4 regions of the Streptomyces sp. MNU89 genome follow, and region 4 is predicted to be linked to each of the others. Evidence: riboswitches for the same ligand, from Rfam matches in the RefSeq annotation. Region 4 holds a riboswitch; each other region holds the start of a gene.

Region 1 (4,203 bases), 4.2 Mb from region 4:
TCACCGACATCCAGCCGCCGCAGGGCTTCTCCGCCCAGACCGGCGCCGCGACCGTCATCCTCGCCTCCTCCCACCTGGGCTTCGGCCTCTCCACCACGCAGGTGTCCTCCGGCGCGATCATGGGCTCCGGCCTGGGCCGCAAGGGCGGCGTGGTGCGCTGGTCGACCGCGACCCGCATGTTCGTCGCCTGGGGCCTGACCCTGCCGGCCGCCGGCCTCGTCGCCGGGCTGGCCGCCCTGCTGGCCGGGCGCGGCACCTGGGGCGTCACCGCGGTCGCCGTCATGGCCGTCGCGGGCAGCGCGTGGATCTGGGTGAAGTCGCGCCAGGAGAAGGTCGACCACAGCAATGTGAACGACGTTCCCGCCCCGCACGCCGATCCGGAGCACGAGGACATCGTCGCCGACGTCGTCGCCTCCCTCTCCCCGCCGCCCACCGACTCCGTGCTGGAGGCGGCCGCCCACGACGGCGAGGCCGGTTCCCCGCGCTCCGCGTCCCCGGCGTCCCAGTCCGCGGCGTCCAAGGCCACCGTCGTCTGACGGCTCAGGTAGAAGGAAGAACCGTATGAACATCGACTGGGCAGCACTCGGCCAGGTCTCCGTGGTCAGCCTCGTGGCGACCGTCGCCATCGTCGGCGTCTTCACCCTGGGCATCGTCGGCACCTCCGCCCGGCGGCACCCGCAGGCGGACGGCGCGGAGGGCGCCACGGTCACCGAGGCGCCGACCGCCCTGGCGCGCACCCTCGCCACGGTGTGCTTCGCGGTCTCCGCGGCGGTCGTGGCGTACGGGATCTATCTGATCGTCGCCTGACGGTCTCCCGCACCGCCCGCACCGCCCGCGTCGAACGGGCGGCGGTACAGCGGCACCCGGGCCCGCCGCCCGGACAGCGCGTGACGCGTGCTGCCGGGTGGCGGGCCCTGCCCGCGCCCCTTCCGCCCGCCCCGCCCTGCCCGTCCGCGGCCGCCCGCCCCCGTCCCTCTCCCGCCCGGCTCGCCCCGTCCCGTGCGCCCCTCCCGTCCCGGCACCGGACGGCGTACGCACCGCGCGCCCCGGTGTGGCACTCCGCACACTGATCCCCCGCAGGTCAAGGGCGAGTTGACGGGCGTTCCCGGGCGTGGTGGACTGCCGGGGCCAAACGGCGGCAGGAGAGGAAGCCGGTGCGAATCCGGCGCGGTCCCGCCACTGTCACCGGGGAGCGCACCCCACCCACGTCACGGCCCGTTCCGACGGGCGGGAAGACCGGGGCCCGCGCCGATCCGGGAGCCAGGAGACTCTCACCGCCGGTCACGTCGAACCAGGGCGCGGACCCTGAGTGAGGACAAACGCGATGCCCGGCTGCCGCCGCAGTACGCCCTGCCGTCGAACGCCCCGTGGCCGAACGGCCCGCGGGCGGGCACCCTCCCTCCGCTCCCGGCGGCCCCGCCGCCCCGTCCCCCTCCGAGGCGTGACGGCGGTCTGAGCCGATGCGTGCCGAAGACGCCGCCGGGGCCTCCGCGCCCCGGACACCCGCGCCCCGACACCCGCTCTCCCCGCTCCGCGGACGCCGTCCTCGCCGCCGGTACGGCGCTCGGCTTCCTCGCCGACCTCCTTCTGGCCGATCCCCGGCGCGGCCACCCCGTCGCCGCGTTCGGGCGGGCCGCGACGGCCGCCGAGCGGCTGCTGTGGCGCGACCACCGGGGCGCCGGGGCGCTGTACACCGCCCTGTGCGCCGGCGGCACGGTGGCCGCGGCCGCCGGCCTCTCCCACGCCGTACGCCGCTCCCCCGCCGCCTCCGGAGCGCTGACCGCCGCCGTCACCTGGGCCGTGCTGGGCGGTACGTCGCTCGGCCGTGAGGCGCGGGCCGTCGGCGCCGCGCTGGAGGCCGGTGACCTGGCACGGGCGCGCGAACGGCTGCCGGGTCTCTGCGGGCGGGACCCGCGGTCGCTGGACGCACAGCAGATCGCCCGCGCGGTCGTGGAGTCCGTCGCGGAGAACACCTCAGACGCGGTCGTCGGGGCGCTGGTGTGGGGTGCCGCCGCCGGGGTGCCCGGCCTGGCCGGCTTCCGCGCGGTCAACACCCTCGACGCGATGGCCGGCCACAAGTCGCCGCGACTGCGCCGGTTCGGCTGGGCCCCGGCCCGGCTGGACGACGTGGCGGGCTTCCCCGGGTCCCGGCTCACCGCCGCGCTGGCCGTGCTCGCCGGCCCGGACCCGCAGGGTGCCCTGCGGGTGCTCCGGTCCGACGCCCGGCGCCACCCGAGCCCCAACGCCGGTCCGGTGGAGGCGGCGTTCGCGGGGGCCCTCGGCGTACGGCTGGGCGGCACGCTGGCGTACGGCGGCCGGGTCGAACACCGGCCCGTGCTGGGGGCCGGCAACCGCCCGGTGGAGCCGCGCGACATCGAGCGTGCGGTGCGCCTCTCGCGCCGGGTCGGCGCGCTGGCGCTGGTGGTGTGCGCCGGCGGACGGCTGGCGTACGGGGCGCTCCGGGGCGCGACGGCCGTCTCCCGGCCGCCCGCCGGAGAGGGGCGGGGATGACCGGCACCCACGGCGGCACCGCCCGGACCGGCGGCGGCCTGCTCGTCGCGGGGACCACCTCCGACGCCGGCAAGAGCGTCGTCACCGCCGGGATCTGCCGGTGGCTGGCCCGCAAGGGCGTCTCCGTGGCCCCGTTCAAGGCGCAGAACATGTCGCTGAACTCGTTCGTGACGCCCGAGGGGGCCGAGATCGGCCGCGCGCAGGCCATGCAGGCGCAGGCGGCGTGGGTGGAGCCGTCGGCGCTGATGAACCCGGTGCTGCTCAAGCCCGGCGGCGATCGCAGCAGCCAGGTCGTGGTGCTCGGCAAACCGGCCGGCGAGCTGAGCGCCCGGGGCTACTTCGCGGCCGGCCCGGGGACCGGGGGCGCCCCGAGCGCGAACCGCCGGGAGGCGCTGCTCCCCGTCGTCCTCGACTGCTACGAGCGGCTGCGCGCCCGGTACGACGCGGTGATCTGCGAGGGCGCGGGCAGCCCGGCGGAGATCAATCTGCGCCGGCACGACATCGTCAACATGGGGCTCGCGCGGGCGGCCGGACTGCCGGCCGTGGTGGTCGGCGACATCGACCGGGGCGGGGTGTTCGCGTCCTTCTTCGGCACCACCGCCCTGCTGAGCCGCGCCGACCAGGCGCTGGTCGCGGGCTATGTGGTGAACAAGTTCCGCGGTGACGCGTCACTGCTGGAGCCGGGGCTGGACATGCTGCGCGGGCTGACGGGGCGGCAGGTGCTGGGCGTCCTGCCGTACGCGCACGGCCTGGGCATCGACGAGGAGGACGGGCTGCGGCTCTCGCTGCGCGGCGCGGTGCGCGAGTCCGCCGCCGGGCCGCCGTGCGGCGAGGAGGTGCTGCGGATCGCCGTGGCGGCCGTGCCGCTGATGTCCAACTTCACGGACGTCGACGCGCTGGCCGCCGAACCCGGCGTCCTGGTGCGCTTCGCCGACCGGCCGGAGGAGCTGGCCGACGCCGATCTCGTCGTCCTCCCGGGCACCCGCGGCACCGTGCGGGCGCTGGCCTGGCTGCGCGAACGGGGGCTCGCCGAGGCCGTCGCGCGCCGGGCGGCGGAGGGGCGGCCGGTGCTCGGGATCTGCGGCGGCTACCAGATGCTGGGCGAGCGCATCGAGGACGAGGTCGAGTCGCGGGCCGGGGCGGTGGACGGGCTCGGACTGCTGCCGCTGCGGGTGCGCTTCGCGGTGGAGAAGACCCTGGCACGGCCGGCGGGCGAGGCCCTGGGCGAGCCGGTGGCGGGCTACGAGATCCACCACGGCGTGTCCGACGTGGCGGACTCCGCCGAGCCGTTCATGACCGACGGCCGGGGCCGGGCCCTGGACGGCTGCCGGGCGGGCTCCGTCTGGGGCACGCACTGGCACGGCTCACTGGAGAGCGACGCCTTCCGGCGGGCGTTCCTGCGCCGGGTGGCGCGGGACGCCGGGCGCCGCTTCGTCCCGGCGCCGGACACGGCTTTCGGGGAGCTGCGCGAGGAGCAGCTCGACCGGCTGGGGGATCTGATCGAGGAGCACGCCGACACCGGGGCGCTGCTGCGGCTGATCGAGGAGGGAGCGCCGCCGGACCTGCCGTTCGTACCGCCGGGCGCGCCGTGAGCGCGGCTGTCCGTACGCCGCCGGGCGCGCCTGCCGTGAGCGTGCGGTCCGGCGCGCCGTCCCGCCGAGTACCGCCCCGGCCGTCCGGGCCGCGGAGGCG
Region 2 (4,203 bases), 1.1 Mb from region 4:
TCCGCCACCATCCAGTCGCGGCCGGCCGGGCTCTTCATCTGATGCATCGTCATGTGAGGTGTCCTTCGGCGTCATCGTCGTCGCGGTGCGGGCGGCCGTCGCGGCCGGGGGTGCCGTCGTGGCCGGGCAGGCCGGGGGCGGCGCCGGGGCCGGAGGCGCCCACGCGCTGCCACGGGCCTCCGGGGCGCGGCGGACGGCCCCGGCTCCGGGGTCTCCACCCCGGTCCCGGCCGCTTCCGCCGTCCCGGCCGTCCCGCTCGTCTCCGCCGCGTCCTCCGTTTCCGCCGCCCGTGTCCGGGCGGTGCCCGCGCGGCTGCCGGCGAAGAGGGCACCCATCCAGGCCCCGGCCCGCTCGGGGAGGGCGGCGGCGGGGAGGGGCAGCTTTCCGGTACCGGTCAGCTCGGACAGGGGCGGGACGGCGGCGCGGTGGCGGCTGGAGCGCCGCTGGGGCAGTCCCGGACCGCCCGTGGCGGCGGACGGCGGTACGGGGACGGTGCCGGCGACGGCCGTCGCGCCGGCCGGCACGGTGCCGCCCCCGGCGTGCGCGGTCTCGCCGGCCGAGGGGCGCCGGGAGGCGGGCACGGCGGGCGGCTCCAGGGTCTGCAGCAGGGTGCCCGGCACCAGGACCACCGCGCGGACCCCGCCGTACGGGGAGGGCAGCAGGTCGACCTTGAGCCGGTGCCGCTCGGCGTACCGGCCGACGACCGCGAGCCCCGTCTGCGGGATCTCGCCGAGGTCGGCGAAGCCCAGCAGCCGGCGCCCGGCGGCGATCTCCCGCGCCTGTTCGAGGGCGTACTCGTCCATGCCGAGACCGGCGTCGTCGATCTCGATGACGGCGCCGCGGGTCACGGTGCGGACGGTCACCTCGACGTGGGTGGTCGGCGGCGCACACTGGGTGGCGTTGGCGAGGAGCTCCGCCACGACGTGCACCAGGGGTTCCACGACGGTCGCCACCGCCGCGATGTCCTGGTCGCCGCAGACCTTGACGCGCTGGTAGGACACGATCCGGGAGGCCCCCGCGCGAACCACGTCCACCAGCGCGTGCGGCTTCTGCCACTGCTGCCCCGGCCACTCGCCGCACAGCACCGCGAGACTCTGCGCGATCCGGGCCTGCTGCGCGGCGGCGTGGTCGCCGCGCATGCTCGCCTCCAGGACGTCCGGGTGGGCGGAGTGGCGGGCCTCCAGGGCGGCCATCTCCTCCTGGATGCGGTGCGAGGACGCCTGCACCCGGCGGGCGAGGGCCACGACGACCAGGCGCAGCGACTCCTCCCGTTCGCGGACGGTCCGCACGGCGGCGGTGGCGGCCGCCAGCACCCGCTCGTACTCCCGGGCCGTGCCCGGGTGGCTCTCCGCGGGCTGCGGGACCGGTACCGGTTCGCCCGCCAGGGCGGCGGGGAGCCGGACGTCGGCGAGGTGCCGGACCGTTTCCTCCCGCCGGGCGTCCTGGTGGGTGCAGAACTCACGCCACTCGGTGTCGTGCCGTGCGGCCTCCTCCCGTGCGGCCAGCGTCTCGCGCTCGCAGGCGCGCAGCGCGCTCTGCAGCCGCTCGAAGAGACCGACCAGCAGGGCCGCGGTGAGGACGTGGCAGGCCACGGCCCAGCCGGCGCCCACCCCGCCCAGCGCCCACGGGTCCGTGACCGCGACGGCGGCCAGGAGCATCGCGGCCGGGCGGACGAAGCGGCGGCGGAACGTGGAGGAAGCGATCGAGGGTCGAACCATGGCACACCTTGGGAAGGGACGGACGGCGGATGACGGAGGCCCGCACGCGGGGCGAGGCCCCCGGTATGAGGTCTGCCGCCGGGCGGCGGCCGCGTCGTCCGGCCGCCCGGCCGTCCTGGCGTCCGGGCGCCGCCGTGCCGCGGACGGCGGGGCCCGGAGCCGCCGGGCGGCGCTCCGCGGCCCTCTTTCTACCGGCCGGGGCCGCCGCCGCGGGCCCGTTGTGCGCGGTACGGCACCGGGCACATCGATTCGAGGGGTACGCCGGGCAGGCCCGGCCGGGCCGACGCGGGCGCCCGTGGCCGGGAAACGGGCGGGGAGGGAGGCCGGAACGGCGGGAGTCTCGGGTCCACGGGACGGAGCATAGACCCATGTATAAGCCATGCATTTCTTAATATCGCAGCTCAGAGCGGGTGTCGCACAGAAGAACGGAGGCCGTCGCACACCCGCCCGCACCGATGCGGGAGGATGCTGCCCAACGAGGCGACGGGAACCAGGAAGCCGGTGCGAATCCGGCGCGGTCCCGCCACTGTGACCGGGGAGCGAACCCCATCCGAGCCACGGCCCCCGCGGGCCGGAAGGCCGGGGCGAGCGCCGATCCGGCAGCCAGGAGACTGGCCCGTCGCCGATCCGCCGCACCCGGGGCGAGGACACCCCAGGAAGAGGTTCGCGATGAGCGACGACGACGTGCCGTGCCCCGGCGCGGGCCGCACGCCGGACACCGTCACCGTGGTCGGCATCGGCGCCGACGGCTGGGACGGGCTCGGGCGGGACGCCCGGGAGGCGCTGCACCGCGCCGGGACCGTCATCGGCGGCCCCCGCCAGCTCGCCCTGCTGCCGCCCGGCTGCACGGCGGAACGGGTGCCCTGGCCGTCACCGCTGCGCCCCGCCGTGCCCCGGCTGCTCGCCGAGCACGCCGGGCGGCGGGTGGCCGTCCTGGCCAGCGGCGACCCGATGTTCCACGGCATCGGGCGGACCCTGGCCGCGGCCGTCGGCGCGGAGCGGCTGCGGGTGCTGCCCCACGCCTCCTCGGTGTCGTACGCCTGTGCCCGGCTGGGCTGGGCGGTGGAGGACACCGAGGTGGTCAGCCTGGTGGGCCGGCCCGCCGCCGCTCTGGCCGCCGCCCTGCACGCGCGCCGGCGGCTGCTCGTCCTGAGCGCGGGCGCCGGGACCCCGGGTGAGGTGGCGGCACTGCTGTGCGACCGCGGCTACGGGCCGAGCCGGATGACCGTGCTCGAACAGCTGGGCGGCGGCGCGCGGGAACGCCGGTTCGAGGGCACCGCCGCCGGCTGGCCGCATCCGCCGGGCGATCCGCTGAACGTCGTCGCCGTCGAGTGCCGGCCCGGGCCGGGCGGCCACCGGCTGTCCGCGGTCCCGGGGCTCCCGGACGAGGCGTACGAGCACGACGGGCAGCTCACCAAGCGCCGTGTGCGGGCGGCCACGCTGGCCGCGCTCGCCCCGGCACCGGGCGAACTGCTGTGGGACATCGGCGGCGGCTCCGGCAGCATCGCGGTCGAGTGGATGCGCGCCGGACGCGGCTGCCGCGCGGTGAGCGTGGAGCGCGACCCCGTACGGGCCGCGCGCATCCGGCGTAACGCGGAGCGGCTCGGGGTGCCCGCGCTGCGGGTGGTCACCGGGGCCGCCCCGGAGGCCCTGGACGGACTCGCGGACGGGCCCGCGGACGGAAGACCCGCGGACGGGCGGGGGACCGGACTCGGGCCGCCCGACGCGGTGTTCGTCGGTGGCGGGCTCACCGCCCCCGGACTGCTGGAGGCGTGCTGGGCGGCGCTGCCCGCCGGAGGGCGGCTGGTCGCCAACACGGTGACGCTGGAGTCCGAGGCACTGCTGGCGGAGTGGTACCGCCGGCACGGCGGGGAGCTGGTGCGGATCGCCGTCTCCCGCGCCGTACCGGTCGGCGGGTTCACCGGCTGGCGGCAGGCGATGCCGGTCACGCAGTGGGCGGTGACCAAGCCGGGGAAGCGGGGGCCGGAGGAACAGCGGGCGGAGGAACAGCGGGCGCCGGCGGAGTGACGCGGGCGGACCGAACGTCAGCAGGGCGGCCACCGGCGGGGCCGGCGTCCGCGGAGCGCATGCCGGCCGGGAGGCCGGACCGAGGAGAAGAACGATGACGGTGTACTTCATCGGTGCCGGTCCCGGCGCCGCCGACCTGATCACCGTGCGCGGGCAGCGGCTGCTGGAGTCGTGCGCCGTCTGCCTGTACGCGGGCAGCCTGGTGCCGCGCGAACTGCTCGCCGCCTGCCCGCCGGACGCGCGGCTCGTGGACACGGCGCGGCTGAACCTGGACCAGATCACGGCGGAGCTGGCGGACGCGCACCGCGCGGGCCACGACGTGGCCCGGCTGCACTCCGGGGACCCCTCGGTGTTCAGCGCGGTCGCGGAGCAGATGCGGCGGCTGGACGCGGCCGGCGTGCCGTACGAGGTGGTGCCCGGCGTACCGGCGTTCGCCGCGGCGGCCGCGGCGCTGGGA
Region 3 (4,203 bases), 670 kb from region 4:
TGCTGGCGCTCGTCGTCGTCAACGCCCTGGCGCACTCGCCGTGGGGCACCTTCTCCATCGCGATGACGATCCCGATCGCCTTCTTCATGGGCTTCTACCTGCGGGTGCTGCGCCCGGGCCGGGTGACCGAGGTGTCGGTCATCGGTGTGGCGCTGCTGCTGCTCGCGATCATCTCCGGCAGCTGGGTCGCCGAGTCCTCGTGGGCGGAGACCTTCACCCTGCAGCCCGGCACCCTGGTGATCTGGCTCGTGGTCTACGGCTTCTTCGCCTCGGTCCTGCCGGTGTGGATGCTGCTGGCCCCGCGTGACTACCTGTCCACCTTCATGAAGATCGGCACGATCGTCCTGCTGGCCCTCGGGGTGGCGTTCGCCCTGCCGACCCTGAAGATGCCCGCGGTCACCGAGTTCGCGAGCTCGGGCGCCGGACCGGTCTTCGCCGGCTCGCTCTTCCCGTTCGTCTTCATCACCATCGCCTGCGGCGCGCTCTCCGGCTTCCACGCCCTGGTCTCCTCGGGCACCACCCCGAAGATGATCCAGAAGGAGACCCAGGTCCGCATGATCGGCTACGGCTCCATGCTGATGGAGTCCTTCGTGGCGATCATGGCCCTGGTGGCCGCGTCCATCATCGACCCCGGCCTCTACTTCGCGATGAACTCACCGGCCGGCCTGATCGGCGACTCGGTGCAGTCCGCCTCCGAGGCGGTCGCGAACCTCGGCTACACCATCTCCCCCGGTGATCTGGCCGCGGCCGCCGCGGCGGTGGAGGAGGACTCCCTGCTGTCGCGGACCGGCGGCGCCCCGACACTGGCCGTCGGTATGGCGGAGATCTTCTCCTCGGTCTTCGGCGGCGCCGGGATGAAGGCCTTCTGGTACCACTTCGCCATCATGTTCGAGGCGCTGTTCATCCTCACCACGGTGGACGCCGGTACCCGCGTCGGCCGGTTCATGCTCCAGGACATGCTCGGCAACGTCTACAAGCCCTTCCGGGACGTCAGCTGGAAGCCGGGTGCCTGGATCGCGAGCGCGGTCGTCGTCGGCCTCTGGGGCTACTTCCTCTGGGTCGGCGTCCACGACCCGCTGGGCGGCATCTACCAGCTCTTCCCGCTGTTCGGTATCGCCAACCAGCTGCTGGCGGCCGTCGCGCTGGCCGTCGCCACCACGCTGCTCATCAAGTCCGGACGGCTCAAGTGGGCCTGGGTCACCGGTATCCCGCTGGCCTGGGACGTCGTGGTGACCTTCACGGCGAGCTGGCAGAAGATCTTCTCGGGTGACCCGAAGATCGGCTTCTTCACACAGCGCTCCATATACCAGGAGGCCATCGAGGACGGCAAGGTGCTGCCGCCCGCCAAGGACATGGGCGACATGCACACCGTCGTCACCAACGCGACGGTGGACGGCGTCCTCTCCGTCCTCTTCCTCCTGCTGGTCGTCGTGGTGCTCGTCGACGCCGGGCGGGTATGCGTCAAGGCGATCCGCAATCCCGCGCAGGCCAAACTGGAGGAGGTGCCCTACGTGGAGTCGAAGCTCGTGGCCCCGGCCGCCCTGTGGCTCACCAAGGAGGAGAAGGCCGAACTCGTCGCGGCCGGTGCCGGCGCGGACGGCAAGGAGAGCACCGGCACGGGGAGTTCCTCGTGAGCCCCGCGCTGAGGGAGAAGGCCGCCAGGATCCGCTTCCTCTGGCGGGAGGCGACCGGGGAGGCCACCTACGACCGGTACGTCGCCCACGCACGGAAGTGTGATCCGGACGCAAAGGTGTTGAGCCGCCGCGAGTTCGAGAAGCAGCGCGTGGACGGCCGTGAGGCCGACCCCCGCGAGGGCTTCCGCTGCTGCTGACGCCCCCGCTCCGGCCGAACCGCCCGAACCGCCCGATGGCCCCGGCCCCGCGCCGGGGCCATCGGCGTGCCCGGGCGCGCCGGGGTGCGCCCCGGGCTGCCGGCCGCACGCCGCTCCGGTGCGCGGAGGACTTTTCCGGGATCCCGAATGGGAACACCCGCCCTTCCCGGCGGCCCGGTTCCCGCTCACCGCGCGCTCCGGGGGCGGCCTCGGACGTGTTCCCCTGCAAAGCGCCCCCGTGCGCCGGGATACACAACATCTAGTGCCGCTCGCGGAAAGCGACACAAGATGTATGCTCATGCTCGCTGACGCGCCAGGGGAATCCGGTGCGAATCCTGAACTGTCCCGCAACGGTGTGAAGGCGGCTTTCGCCTGCCTTCGAGTCCGAGCGCCTGCCGTCGGCCACGTCCGGCTCGACCGAGCCGGCGTCGATTCCGTCCGGGCTCCGGGGATTGGGCCGGTGGACGTCGCGCTGTCTCCTGCCCCCTCCGGGCGCACGGGGACCGCACGCGCCCCGCGCTCCGTCACCGCGGCCCTGCCGAGCGAGGGAGAGTTCTCCGTGACCATCGCGCCCGCCGATCCCGCATCAGCCGACAGCGGCGGCACAGCGACCGCCGGCCGGGACGCCCCCGGTACCGCGCTGCTGCGCCTCCTCACCGGGCTGACGGCCGATCTGCCCGCCGCCGACCCGGGCCGGGTGGCCGCCGCCGTGCTGCGCGGCCGCGAACCCGGCGCGGACGAGGCCGCGTTGCGCGAGCTCGCGACGGAGGCCGCGGCCGGGCTGATCTCCGAGGACCCGGTGTACTCGCGACTGGCGGCCCGGCTCCTCAGCCGTGCCATCGCGGACGAGGCGGCCGGCCAGGGCGCGGTCTCCTTCCCGGACTCGATCGCGGCCGGCCACCGGGAAGGCCTGATCGCCGACCGCACCGCCGCCTTCGTACGCGAGCACGCGGCGCGGCTGAACACCCTGGTGGAGATGTCGCTCGCCGACGGCGCCGACGACCGCTTCGGCTACTTCGGGCTGCGGACCCTGCACAGCCGCTACCTGCTGCGCCATCCGGTGAGCCGGCAGGTCATCGAGACCCCGCAGTACTTCCTGCTCCGGGTTGCCTGCGGGCTGGCCGCGGACGACTCGCCCGCGGCCGTGGACGAGGTCGCCTCGCTCCACCGGCTGATGAGCCGCCTGGACTACCTCCCCAGCTCCCCCACCCTCTTCAACTCCGGCACCCGGCACCCGCAGATGTCCTCCTGCTATCTGCTGGACTCCCCGCTCGACGAGCTGGACTCCCTCTACGAGCGCTACCACCAGGTCGCCCGGCTCTCCAAGCACGCGGGCGGCATCGGCCTGCCGTTCAGCCGGATCCGCTCCCGGGGCGCCCTGATCCGCGGCACCAACGGCCACTCCGGCGGGATCGTCCCCTTCCTGCGCACGCTCGACTCCTCCGTCGCCGCCGTCAACCAGGGCGGCCGGCGGAAGGGAGCGGCCTGCGTCTACCTGGAGCCCTGGCACGCCGACATCGAGGAGTTCCTGGAGCTGCGGGACAACACCGGCGAGGAGGCCCGCCGCACGCACAATCTCAATCTGGCCAACTGGATCCCGGACGAGTTCATGCGCCGGGTGGAGGCCGACGCCGAGTGGTCGCTCTTCTCCCCCTCCGACGTGCCCGCGCTGCCGGACCTGTGGGGCGCCGAGTTCGACGCGGCCTACCGCCGGGCCGAGGAGGCCGGGCTCGCCGTCCGGCGGCTGCCCGCACGGCAGTTGTACGCCCGGATGATGCGCACGCTCGCGCAGACCGGCAACGGCTGGATGACGTTCAAGGACGCCGCCAACCGGACCGCGAACCAGACCGCCGAGCCCGGCAAGGTCGTCCACTCCTCGAATCTCTGCACCGAGATCCTGGAGGTCACGGACGACGGGGAGACCGCCGTCTGCAATCTCGGGTCGGTCAACCTCGCGGCCCATGTCGCGGCGGACGCCGGTACCGGTGAGGCCGCGGTGGCGGAGGCGATGGACTGGGAGCGGCTGGACGCCACCGTCCGCACCGCCGTGGCCTTCCTCGACCGGGTCGTGGACATCAACTTCTACCCCACCCCGCAGGCCGCCGCCTCCAACCGGCGCTGGCGCCCGGTCGGACTCGGGGTGATGGGGCTGCAGGACGTCTTCTTCCGGCTGCGGCTGCCGTTCGACTCCCCCGCGGCGGCCCGGCTCTCCACCGAGATCTCCGAGCGGATCATGCTCGCGGCCTACGAGACCTCCTGCGATCTCGCCGGACGGCACGGTCCGCACCCGGCCTGGTCCTCCACCCGCGCCTCGCGCGGCGTGCTCCACCCCGACCACTACGGCGTCCGGCCCCGGTGGCCGGAGCGGTGGG
Region 4 (4,203 bases):
CACAGCGGCCTTGGACCTGGTGCTGCACCTGATCGAACAGGACCACGGATCGGCGCTCGCGGCGGAGATCGCACGGTTCATGGTCGTACCGCTCCGCCGAGACGGCGATCAGTCACAGTACGCGAGGTGGGAGGTGCCCGGCCGGACGCGCTCTCTGCAGGACACCCTGCGATGGGCGGAGGAGCATCTCGACGAGACGTCCACGGTCGCTGACCTCGCGGAGCACGCCTGTATGAGCACCCGCACCTTTTCCCGCCGGTTCCGCGATGCGGTCGGTATCTCACCGATGGAATGGCTGCAACGTACCAAGGTGCGCAGAGCGCAGGAACTGCTGCAGCGCACCGCCTGGACCATAGACCGGATCGCCGAGACCAGTGGCTTCAGCTCGGAAGCGGCACTCCGCTACCACTTCACCCGGCTCACGGCGATGCCGCCCGGCCGTTATCGCCGCACGTTCGGCATGGCCCGAGGGCAGCGCCCGAAGACGGCCACCATGGCGTGATGTTCAAGTTCTGTGTCCGTTGTCGAGTGGTCCGCGCTGGACCAACGGTTGGATCATGAGAGCCATGACCGATGTACAACAGCAGATCGAAGGGTCCGGGACGGTCCGGATCGGGGACCGAACGATTCACCGCATGTCGTTCGGCGCGATGCGCCTCGCCGACAAGAAGATCTGGGGACCGCCCGCGGACCGCGGGAACGCGATCCGAGTCGCGCGCCGTGCGGTCGAGCTCGGCATCAACCACATCGACACCGCGGACTCCTATGCCTTCGGCGTGACCGAGGAGATCCTGCGTGAAGCACTGCACCCGTACCCCGATGATCTCTTGATCGCGACCAAAGCAGGTCAGGCCCAGGTACGGCCGGGGGTGTGGGAGCCCATCGGACGCCCCGCCTATCTGCGCCAGCAGTGTGAGGCCAGCCTCCGCCGCCTGGGTACGGATCGAATCGATCTTCTCTACCTGCACCGTATCGACCCTCAGGTGCCGTTCGACGATCAGATAGGCGCGATGCGGGAACTTCAGGACGAGGGCAAAATTGCCCACTTCGGACTGTCGAGCGTCACGGTCGACCAGATCGAGTCCGCGCAGAGGGTCATCGATGTGGCGGCCGTGCAGAATATCTTCAATGTGGCGGCCCGTGTGGGAGAGGACGTCCTCGAGCACTGCGAACGGGAGCACATTCCCTTCATCGCGTGGTTTCCGATCATGAGTGGCCAGTTGGCCCTCGCCAACAGCATCGTCGCCGAAGTGGCGGCAGAGCTGAACGCAACGCCCGCGCAGGTGGCTCTCGCCTGGCTGTTGGACCGGTCGAGCGTGCTCTGCCCCATCCCCGGCACATCCTCGATCGCTCATCTCGAGGAGAACGTCGCCGCGTCCATGCTGCGCCTCAGTGATGAGCACCTCGCTCGCCTCGCCCCACTGCAACTGGCCGAGAACGAACTCGCGGACCTTCTCTCAGCCGGCTCGGCCCGGGAGTGACCGCGGGCACAGTGCTCACCACACACCGGTGCATGTCCAGGTGCCGTGCTCCCACCGAAGACACCGGCAAGGGCACGGCACCAGACGATTCGCCAGCTGGCCTTTCACCACCGTCAGAGCTGGATCCGGGCCCACCCGTCCGTCGCACGACGGCAAGGTCATCGTCGTCTTCCCCGGCCCGCACCATCCCGCCCGCTGCGTCGTCCCGCTGCCTCTGAGCCGTAGCGCTCGCCGGTGCTCAGGAAGCCGTGCGGCGGCGCGGCGGGGTGAAGGTGTGCAGGTCGAGGATGTCCGGGCGGGACGCGACGCCGGGGCCGCCCGCCCGTACCCAGGCGGCGATGTCCTCCGTCGCGTCCGGGTCGTTGACCAGGCCCAGCCACACCGGACGGGCTCCGGCGGCCCGGCCCGCGGAGGAGGGCTGTACGACGACGACGTTCGCCTGGTCGCACACGTCCAGGCAGGCGGAGATGCGCACAGGCGCCTCGGTACGCAGGCGTGCGGTTTGTGCCGCATGGTCCACACCGGTCACCTTGGCGGTGCCGCAGCAGCAGTCCCGGCACACGACGACCCGGCACGGCACTCCGCCGGCCGGTCGCGCATCCACCTCGGCGCCGAACGCCTCGCCGCCCCTTGTCTCGGGCACGCCGAACCACCCTCTCTCCGGGGAGATCCGCCCCGGTGTCCTTCGAGGAGGCGACGACGTGAGTCTCCTGGCTCTCGGGTCGCAGCTCGCCCCGGCCTTCCCACCCTCACGGGGCCGTGGCACGTACGGGGTTCGCTCACCGATCACAGTGGCGGGACCGCGCCGGATTCGCACCGGCTTCCTCGGACCGTCGTCGCCCTGTCGCCGGTCATCATCCCATCGACCGGCCGGCCCGGATCATTCGGGCTCATGAGCGTGCGGACTCGTAGCGGGCGGCTCGGCCGGGCGTTCCCGGCCGCCGTCGTGGCCGGAGGCCACCACGATGAGCAGCCCCACCACGACGGCCCCGGCGACCATCCGGCCGACGGCCCGCACCAACCAGCCCGGCACCGACACGCCCTCGCGGCGCGTCGGTGCGCCCAGTCGCTCGGCCCGCCGGGCGGGACGCAGCAGGCGCAGCACGGCGACGGGAAGTTGCAGCAGCCCCGGCACGGTGCGCGGCCACTCGCCGTACCAGATTGGTGCCGTACAGCAGGGTGTGCCACACGCTCAGGACGTGGACGACGATGACGAAGTGCGGTGCCAGCGTTCCAGGACCTGCCGGGAGACCGGCAGCCGGGCGGGGCGGGGCCCAGACGGCAACAGGCCGAGCATGACCGTGCCCCGGGCCCACAGCAGACCGGACCGGCCGAACGCCTGGCTGAGCAGGTACATCCAGTACGTGCCGCAGTGTCGCCAAGGTGACCGGGATTGCCGAGGCGACGTCCGCGCGGTCGAGTTGCGGCGGATGTGGAGGAGGCGGGGTTCGGCCGGGTGGAGATCTTCGGTGGCTTCGACGGCCGCCCCTACGACGAGAACGCCGAGCGGCTGGTGCTGCGGGCGGTCCGCGAGGCGTGAGGGCCGGGCAGGGGCGCTCGGGCGGTTTCGCACGCCCTTTTGGCCGCTTCTCGCCAGACCGTAGTATCGGCGGGTCATCACCGCGACGGGAGACAGGAAGCCGGTGCGAGTCCGGCACGGTCCCGCCACTGTGACCGGGGAGTGCACCCCTTTACACGCCACTGCGTCCACGGCGCGGGAAGGCAGGGGGAGGCGTCGATCCGGGAGTCAGGACACTGGCCTGTCGCGGGCCCGATCCGAGGAGCGCGGACTCCCCAGGAGGCTTCACGTGTACGACGGTACGCCCCGTCCCCCGCTGTCCACCTCTGCCCACAAGCGGCATGCCCTGCGTGCGACGGCCGCTGCCGTCGCCCTGTCGGCGGCCCTGCTGACCGCCGGCTGCGGCTCGCCGCAGGACACCGCCGAGGACGCCAAGGCAACGGCCTCGCCGGCCGCGGGCTTCCCCGTCACCGTCGACAACTGCGGTGTGAAGACGACGTACGACAAGCCGCCTTCCCGCGTTGTCACCATCCACCAGCACCCGGCGGAACTCATGCTCGCCCTCGGCCTGCAGGATCGTATGGTCGGCACCGCCTTCCCCGACTCGGCGGTCCTGCCCGAGCTGGAGAAGGACTACAAGGCGATCCCCCAGCTGGCGAGGAAGGAACCGTCGTTCGAGACGATCCTGGAAGCCGAGCCCGACCTCGTCTACGGCGGCTACGGCAGCGCCTTCGCCGAGAACGAGGGCCGCTCCCGCAAGGCGTTCGCCGACGCCGGTATCGACACCCACCTCAACCGCGAATACTGCGGGAAGAGGCGGGTGACGATGAAGGACACCTACGACGAGATCCGCACCATCGGCCGGATCTTCGGCGTCCCGGAGCGGGCCGGCGAACTGATCGCCGACCTCACCGACCGCGTCGACAAGGCCGCCACCAAGGTCGAGGACGAACCCGGGACGCGCGTCTTCGTCTACGACAGCGGCGACAAGACCGCCTTCACCGCGGGCGGCAAGAGCCTGGGCACCGAACTGATCCGGCTGGCCGGCGGCAGGAACGTCTTCGCCGACCTCGACGACGTCTTCGGGGACGTCTCCTGGGAGCAGGTCGTCGCGCGCAAGCCCGAAGTCATCGCCGTCTACGACTACGCCGACGCCGGGAGTGTCGAGCAGAAGAAGAAGTTCCTGCTCTCCCAGCCCGCCCT

Evidence for each region. A riboswitch is a leader RNA that binds a small molecule or an ion and turns the genes downstream of it on or off. The one in region 4 is predicted to bind cobalamin.
Region 1: linked by a shared signal. The riboswitch ahead of E4N63_RS25670 (cobalamin biosynthesis protein) and the one ahead of E4N63_RS07800 ((2Fe-2S) ferredoxin domain-containing protein) in region 4 are both predicted to bind cobalamin.
Region 2: linked by a shared signal. The riboswitch ahead of cbiE (precorrin-6y C5,15-methyltransferase (decarboxylating) subunit CbiE) and the one ahead of E4N63_RS07800 ((2Fe-2S) ferredoxin domain-containing protein) in region 4 are both predicted to bind cobalamin.
Region 3: linked by a shared signal. The riboswitch ahead of E4N63_RS10540 (ribonucleoside-diphosphate reductase subunit alpha) and the one ahead of E4N63_RS07800 ((2Fe-2S) ferredoxin domain-containing protein) in region 4 are both predicted to bind cobalamin.

What each region holds. Positions count from the first base shown of each region.
Region 1 is NZ_JAJKLL010000001.1:6,012,168-6,016,370, reverse strand. Features, by position in the region: gene E4N63_RS25680 (inorganic phosphate transporter) at 1-536, shown strand, start outside; gene E4N63_RS25675 (hypothetical protein) at 562-807, shown strand; cobalamin riboswitch at 1,144-1,271, shown strand; gene E4N63_RS25670 (cobalamin biosynthesis protein) at 1,588-2,511, shown strand; gene E4N63_RS25665 (cobyric acid synthase) at 2,508-4,103, shown strand.
Region 2 is NZ_JAJKLL010000001.1:767,657-771,859, reverse strand. Features, by position in the region: gene E4N63_RS03360 (roadblock/LC7 domain-containing protein) at 1-47, opposite strand, end outside; gene E4N63_RS03355 (ATP-binding protein) at 72-1,718, opposite strand; cobalamin riboswitch at 2,207-2,332, shown strand; gene cbiE (precorrin-6y C5,15-methyltransferase (decarboxylating) subunit CbiE) at 2,388-3,746, shown strand; gene cobM (precorrin-4 C(11)-methyltransferase) at 3,841-4,203, shown strand, end outside.
Region 3 is NZ_JAJKLL010000001.1:2,492,000-2,496,202, forward strand. Features, by position in the region: gene E4N63_RS10530 (carbon starvation CstA family protein) at 1-1,634, shown strand, start outside; gene E4N63_RS10535 (YbdD/YjiX family protein) at 1,631-1,831, shown strand; cobalamin riboswitch at 2,114-2,246, shown strand; gene E4N63_RS10540 (ribonucleoside-diphosphate reductase subunit alpha) at 2,391-4,203, shown strand, end outside.
Region 4 is NZ_JAJKLL010000001.1:1,826,193-1,830,395, forward strand. Features, by position in the region: gene E4N63_RS07790 (GlxA family transcriptional regulator) at 1-502, shown strand, start outside; gene E4N63_RS07795 (aldo/keto reductase) at 567-1,481, shown strand; gene E4N63_RS07800 ((2Fe-2S) ferredoxin domain-containing protein) at 1,720-2,085, opposite strand; cobalamin riboswitch at 2,185-2,308, opposite strand; partial or broken gene E4N63_RS07805 (hypothetical protein) at 2,362-2,913, opposite strand; gene E4N63_RS07810 (hypothetical protein) at 2,875-3,021, shown strand; cobalamin riboswitch at 3,076-3,260, shown strand; gene E4N63_RS07815 (ABC transporter substrate-binding protein) at 3,290-4,203, shown strand, end outside.